DNA from 3 places in the Afipia dichlorophenoxyacetatis genome. Region 1 is predicted to be linked to each of the others. Evidence: predicted binding sites of a transcription regulator. Region 1 holds the regulator's gene; each other region holds the start of a gene.

The links. The regulator LexA, encoded in region 1, represses DNA repair genes until DNA is damaged. The targets are predictions, from matches to a motif close to TGTTCNNNNTGTGTTCNG.
Region 2: a site for LexA is predicted at 1,023-1,040, ahead of ACZ5C3_RS19345 (ImuA family protein). Genes of this name have one in related genera too.
Region 3: a site for LexA is predicted at 1,166-1,183, ahead of radA (DNA repair protein RadA). Genes of this name have one in related genera too.

What each region holds. Positions count from the first base shown of each region.
Region 1 covers NZ_AP029250.1:3,149,086-3,151,357, forward strand. The annotation lists gene ACZ5C3_RS14825 (ComEC/Rec2 family competence protein) at 1-894, shown strand, start outside; gene lexA (transcriptional repressor LexA) at 906-1,616, opposite strand; gene ACZ5C3_RS14835 (DedA family protein) at 1,883-2,272, opposite strand, start outside.
Region 2 covers NZ_AP029250.1:4,129,870-4,132,141, forward strand. The annotation lists gene ACZ5C3_RS19340 (DUF6504 family protein) at 1-288, opposite strand, end outside; gene ACZ5C3_RS19345 (ImuA family protein) at 188-964, opposite strand; gene ACZ5C3_RS19350 (putative DNA modification/repair radical SAM protein) at 1,109-2,272, shown strand, end outside.
Region 3 covers NZ_AP029250.1:3,754,528-3,756,799, reverse strand. The annotation lists gene radA (DNA repair protein RadA) at 1-1,135, opposite strand, end outside; gene ACZ5C3_RS17605 (NHL repeat-containing protein) at 1,389-2,272, shown strand, end outside.

The DNA of each region.
Region 1 (2,272 bases):
GCGGCATTCCATTTTCACCGCATCACGCCCTATGGCGTGCTGGCAAATCTCGCAGCGATGCCCGTGGTGTCGGCATTGGTCATGCCTGCCGGATTGCTTGGCCTGATCGCCATGCCATTCGGGTTTGACGGCGTGTTCTGGCGGCTCATGGACTTTGGCATCGGCTGGATGATTACCGTGTCGCAGTGGGTGGCCGCACTTCCCGGTGCCATCGGCCGCATGGCGGCATTCGGGACCGGACCGTTGCTGGTCATGAGCGCCGGCATCATCATGATGGGATTGCTGCGGTCGCCCTTGCGCTGGGCTGGAGCAGCACTTGTGGTACTCGCGTCCGTCAGTGCTGTGATGGCGCCGCGGCCGGATATCCTTGTCTCGAACGATGGTCATACTGTCGGTGTTCGTGGCAAAGATGGACAGCTCCATCTCATGCAAACCCGCAAGGATGCCTTCCTCGTCCGCGAGTGGCTGACGGCGGATGCCGACGCGCGAACCGCAGGCGAGTCCTCGACCGCGGAGGGCGTGTCGTGCGACGAAGCCGGTTGCGTCGTTCAAACGGGTGAGGGTGCCTTTGTTGCTCTGACTAAGTCACCGGAGGCTTTCGCAGATGATTGTGCGCGGGCGGCCGTCATTGTGACCACGCGGCAGGCGCCGCAGGACTGCAAGGCGCTGGTGCTCGATCGGAACATTCTGCAACGGCAGGGACCGCTTGCGCTCCAAAGAACGCAAAACGGTTTCAGCATCACTGCTGCAAAACCGCGCGGCACAGATCGCCCGTGGTCGCCTGCGGTGCCAGAGGTTGAATCAGACACTCAAGCCCCTTCAAGGCCAACATCAGGACGGCCTACGTCTGTCGACGCCACTCCGGCCGAGAGTGATCTGCGGCCGGACGACTGACGCCATCCAGCTCAGTATTTCCGGTAAAGCCCGATCAGCTTGCCCTGGATGCGCACTCGGTTCGGCGGAAGGATGCGCACCTCGTAGGCCGCATTCGCTGGCTCCAGCGCGATCGACGCGCCACGGCGCCGGAACCGCTTGAGCGTGGCTTCTTCTTCATCGATCAGCGCCACGACGATGTCACCGGTATCCGCGCTTTCGTTGCGTTGGATGAGCACGGTGTCGCCGTCGAGAATGCCTGCTTCCACCATGGAGTCTCCGCGAACTTCCAGCGCATAGTGTTCGCCGGTGCCAAGCATGTCGGGCGGAACGCTGATGGTATGGCTGCGGGTCTGTAGCGCCTCAATGGGCGTACCTGCTGCGATACGGCCCATGACGGGCACAGCCACCGGAAAGTTCGTGTCGTCTTCGCCGCTCGATGGGGTGCTGGTGCGGACCTTGCCGAGGTTGCCCTCGATGACGCTGGGCGTGAAGCCGCGTCGTGCGCCGCCGCCGCCATTGGCGCCCAGTTCAGGAAGCTTGATGACTTCAATGGCGCGGGCGCGATTGGCGAGGCGCCGGATGAAGCCTCGCTCTTCCAGCGCCGTGATCAGGCGATGGATGCCCGACTTGGAACGCAGATCCAGCGCATCCTTCATTTCGTCGAAGGAGGGAGGAACCCCGGCCTCTTTCAGCCGCTCATTGATGAACCGCAAAAGCTCATACTGTTTGCGCGTCAGCATCTGAATGCTCCCCAAATATCCCGTGATCGGAGTGGCTCGTTGTTCTTCATTTCAAGCGAGTCACTCGAAACAAATCATGAACGAACACTATATGTTCCATATGTGTTCTGCAATCGTTAATTTTAGGTCAACGAAGTAAAGAACCCATCTTACAAGGGACATTGTGGAGGTGCTGAACCGCCTTTGGCGGCAGTGATGGGCAGAATCGCCCGCAGGACACCGGGAGATTCGCGGCCCGCCGGTTCACGCGTCTATACGCGAGTCGCTTACGCGGATGCTGAAGTATTCCTTGTTGTGCGGAACACGCGCCAAATGAAAAGGACAAGGAACTCCAGAACAACGAGAGCTGTCATCAATAGAAATGCCGAGGAGGCCGCAACATCGGAGCCTTGTCCTTGCAGGACGTAGCCCGCGATCAACAGCGGCCCGCTCCAGGCAAGGCTGCCGATCAGAATGGCGATGGTGAAGTGCGTGATCGCAAGATTGATCACGCCTGCTGGGATCGACAGATAGACACGTACCGCAGGAATGGTTTGCCCGACAACCGTGACCCAGAAGTGATTGCGGCGATAGGCGTCCGCCATACGCGGATAGAAATCAGGTTTCAAGAAAAGATAACGACCGAAGCGCGCGACGAAAGATTCGCTGCGCTTTGC
Region 2 (2,272 bases), 980 kb from region 1:
GGCAATGTCCTCCAGCAGTTTGGTATCCGCGGCCTCGTCCAGATCAAAGACCTGCACGTCAGGATCAATCGCGCGCGCATTGGCAAGCGGCAGACCCTCTTCAAGCCCAATGCGCGCGGCTGCGTCGTTCAGTGCTCTGACCTGCAATGCGTTGTTAAGCTTGCCAACAACGACGCAGGGACGCTCGTTATCCAGCGCGACGCCTGGCAGCCGGTTCAATCTGTCGGTAGGCAGGCGCGACAGCCACAGGCTGAGAATACGACGCCTGTTCACGGAAGAGGCCCTCATCACATTTCCACTCCATGATCCATCGCCCGGTCTGACCGTGACGATTGCGAACGAGTTCGGCATCGAGCATCGGGGCGCCCCATGCTTCGGTTGCCACGGGTGATGGCGCACTGCGCACCATCCAGCGTGTTTCCGCCGTGCTGGTCGCAGGTATGGCCGACGTGCGCAGCACCAAACATGTGACGTTGGACGTCCGCGCAGTGAGTGTCAGCTTGCGGCTCGCCACCAGATCGAGCTGGCGCACCTCACCCCAGACATCGAGTACCACCGCGCCAAGCGCATCGCATGCCAGAGCATCGGCGCTCACACGCAACGCCTCTTCGGCATCCGCGGCTCTGACAACGACCAGCAAGCGCGGGTCCAGACCCAATTCAGCCAAGCCTCCGAGCGACAACGCACCGGATTCAACTTCCGCAAAATCCTGCCGCACCCAGAGCAATGGCCGTCGTCCAGACAGGCGATGAGCAAGCCCTGCGGTGAAACCGGTCGCCGCTGCGGCGTTGCGCCCGCCTTCGGCGAACACTTCATGCAGCGCGCCACGCACCAAGCCGCCATGAAGCGTTGCATCCGCATCGACATGACCCAACGCAACGCGCACCAGCCCATTCGTCTCGCCTTCGAGACGGCCGATGGTCTTTCGCAAAGACGCAAGTGTGTTCATGCGCGCGCCGGTCATGCGCCGCTCCTACATTTAGAAAATCGTCACCGCCGATTGAACGAATGACGCGCTTATTTGTTCATGATATGTTCTAATATAAAGCTAAGAGCGGCTGAAGAGTCAACCGGCTCGTTTTCATCAATCAGAACAAAGAGATCGAAGATGGATGTGCAAGAGAAACTGGCCATTTTGGCGGATGCCGCCAAGTACGACGCCTCCTGCGCCTCCAGTGGAACCGAAACGCGGGACAGCCGCGACGGCAAAGGCATGGGCTCGACCGATGCCGGGATGGGAATCTGTCATTCTTACGCTCCAGACGGCCGATGTATTTCGCTCCTGAAAATCCTGCTCACCAATGCCTGCAACTACGATTGTCTCTACTGCATCAATCGCGCCTCTTCGAACGTGCAACGGGCGCGCTTCACGGTCGAGGAAGCCGTCAAACTGACGCTCGATTTCTATCGCCGCAACTATATCGAAGGTCTCTTTCTCTCGTCCGGCATCATCCGCAGTCCCAACTACACCATGGAACAGGTCGTGCGGGTGGCGAAGAGCCTGCGCGAGGATCATCACTTCCGCGGCTACATCCATCTCAAGACGATCCCGGAAGCAGATGACGCGTTGATCGCGGAAGCGGGAAAGTACGCTGACCGTCTCAGCATCAATATTGAAGTGCCGACTGAAAGCAGCCTGACAAAGCTCGCTCCGGAGAAAGACGTCCGCGCGATCCGCCGCACCATGGGGCGGCTGCGTCTGAAATTAGATGAGGCGAAAGAAAGCAAGTCGACCAAGCATGCCCAGCGTTTTGCGCCGGCAGGCCAGAGCACGCAGATGATCATCGGCGCCGACAGCTCGAACGACCAGACCATTCTCGAGACCAGCGCCAATCTCTACAGCTCCTACCAGCTCAAGCGCGTCTACTATTCGGCTTTCAGTCCGATCCCTGATGCAAGCCGTGGTCTGCCGCTGCAGGCTCCGCCGCTGGTTCGTGAACACCGGCTCTATCAGGCTGACTGGCTCATGCGGTTTTACGGCTTCGAGATCGGTGAGATCACCAATCCGTTGGAAGGTGGCATGCTGCCGCTCGATATCGATCCGAAACTCGCATGGGCGTTACGCCACCGCGACCGCTTCCCGCTCGACGTCAATCGCGCAAGCCGCGAAGACCTGCTGCGGGTGCCAGGATTTGGCATCAAAACCGTCGATCGCATCATCGGCGCGCGCCGCATCATGCACATCCGCGCGGGCGATCTCGCGCGGCTGAACGTCCCGCGGAACAAAGCCCTTCCCTTCATCATTCTCGCCGATCACAGGCCTGCAGCTTCG
Region 3 (2,272 bases), 610 kb from region 1:
CCAAGGCTGCAGCAGCGGCCATGTCGGCCGCCGGTTCCTGAATACGCAGACCGCCTGCCACGTTGAGGTAGACGTCATGGCCCGAAAGCTTGACCCCGCAATGGGCCTCCAGCACCGCAAGCACCATCGATAGTCGGCTGGAATCCCAGCCCACGACCGCGCGTCGGGGCGTGCCGAGTGAGGTGGGGGCGACGAGCGCCTGCAACTCGACCAGCACCGGCCGGGTGCCTTCCATCCCGGCGAACACCGCCGTGCCGGGACTGCCGAGATCGCGTTCAGAGAGGAACAGCTCTGACGGATTCATCACTTCGCGTAAGCCGAGGCCCGTCATCTCGAACACGCCGATCTCGTCCGTGGGACCGAAGCGGTTCTTGATGGAGCGCAGGATGCGAAATTGCTGCGAGCCTTCGCCCTCGAACGACAGCACCGCATCGACCATGTGCTCGACGACGCGGGGGCCGGCGATCTGTCCATCCTTGGTGACGTGCCCGACCAGGATCATGGCTGCGCCGGTCCTCTTTGCGAAGCGGATCAGGGCCTGCGCGGACGCACGCACCTGCGTCACGGTGCCTGGCGCGGATTCCACGGTGTCGGTCCACATGGTCTGGATCGAGTCGATCACCACGAGGCGCGGAGGCGTGCCTTCGGACAACGTCGCGATGATATCCTCAACCGATGTTTCTGCGGCGAGCTGAACGGCGGCGTCGGCCAGTCCCAGTCGCGCCGCGCGAAGCCGCACCTGCGCGATGGCTTCTTCACCGGAAATATAGACAACGCGATGTCCTGCGCGTGCCAGCAGACTGGTGGCCTGGGTCAGCAACGTCGATTTGCCGATGCCGGGATCTCCGCCGACCAGCAGCACCGAACCGCGCACAAAACCACCGCCGGTGACACGGTCAAGCTCACCCATGCCCGATGGCAGGCGCGGCGCGTCAGGGCTGGAGCCGGTCAGTGTTTCAAGTTTGAAAAGCCGTCCCTTGCGTTTTGGACGCAGGTTGGCCGGCATGGTGGTGACGCCGGAGACGTCTTCCTCCGCCAGCGTATTCCACTCGCCGCAGGATTCGCACTTGCCCTGCCACTTGTTATAGGCCGAGCCGCAATTCTGGCAGACGAAGGAGAGGGCGTTTTTCGCCATGGACTAGGGACTCAGTGCGGCTGGGATTTGTGTTCCTCTTTTGTTCGCGATTGTGTCCTGAAAGTCAACCGATTTCGCAATGTCGTCGATAGCGGATGACCGATGGATACGCTTATCCTGTGCCTTGCAGATAACGATAGGGAGTCTCCCGCGTTAGTCGTTCTTCGTTTCCAACCACACTCAACAAATCAAACAACGACCGTGCGTGACCGATCATTCCTGACGGCGTGACGCGGCATTAGGGAGTGACGTTATGAGATGGATTGTTGCGCTCGCAGGTCTTGTTGTCGCGACTGCGGTTCACGCGGCCGATGCGCCGAAATTCCAGGTCGATCCGCAATGGCCGAAGCCTTTGCCCAACAACTGGATCATGGGGCAGGCGGCAGGCGTTGCCGTCGACGCCGAGGATCATATCTGGGTGGTGCAGCGTCCACGCACGCTGACGGACGATGAGAAGGCTGCGAGCCTTAATCCGCCTCGAACCAAATGCTGTGTCCCCGCGCCACCGGTGATGGAGTTCGATCAGGACGGAAATCTGATCAAGGCCTGGGGTGGAAAGGGAGAGGGCTTCGACTGGCCCGCCAACGAACACGGCATCTATATCGACAGCAAAGGGTTCGTCTGGCTCGCCGGAAATGGCGATACCGACGGCATGATCCTCAAATTCACCCGTGACGGCAAATTCGTGATGCAGATCGGTAAGTCCGGCCCGCAGACCGACAGCAAGGACACAACGCGTCTCGGCCGGCCCGCCAATATGACGGTCGATGCCGCCACCAACGAACTTTATGTGGCTGACGGCTACTACAATCACCGCGTCATCGTGTTTGACAGCGAGACCGGCGCCTTCAAGCGCATGTGGGGTGCCTACGGCAAAGCGCCGACCGATGAGAAGTTGCCTGCCTACGATCCTACTGCTGCGCCGTCACAACAGTTCGGCAATCCGGTGCACTGCGTGCGCATCGCGCAGGATGGTTTGGTCTATGTCTGCGACCGGCAGAACGATCGTATTCAGGTGTTCAGGAAGGACGGCACCTTCGTGAAGGAAATGTTCGTCGAGAAGAACACGCTGGCGAATGGCTCGGTGTGGGATCTGGAAATCTGGCCGGATGCCAACGAAACATTTCTGATCAACGC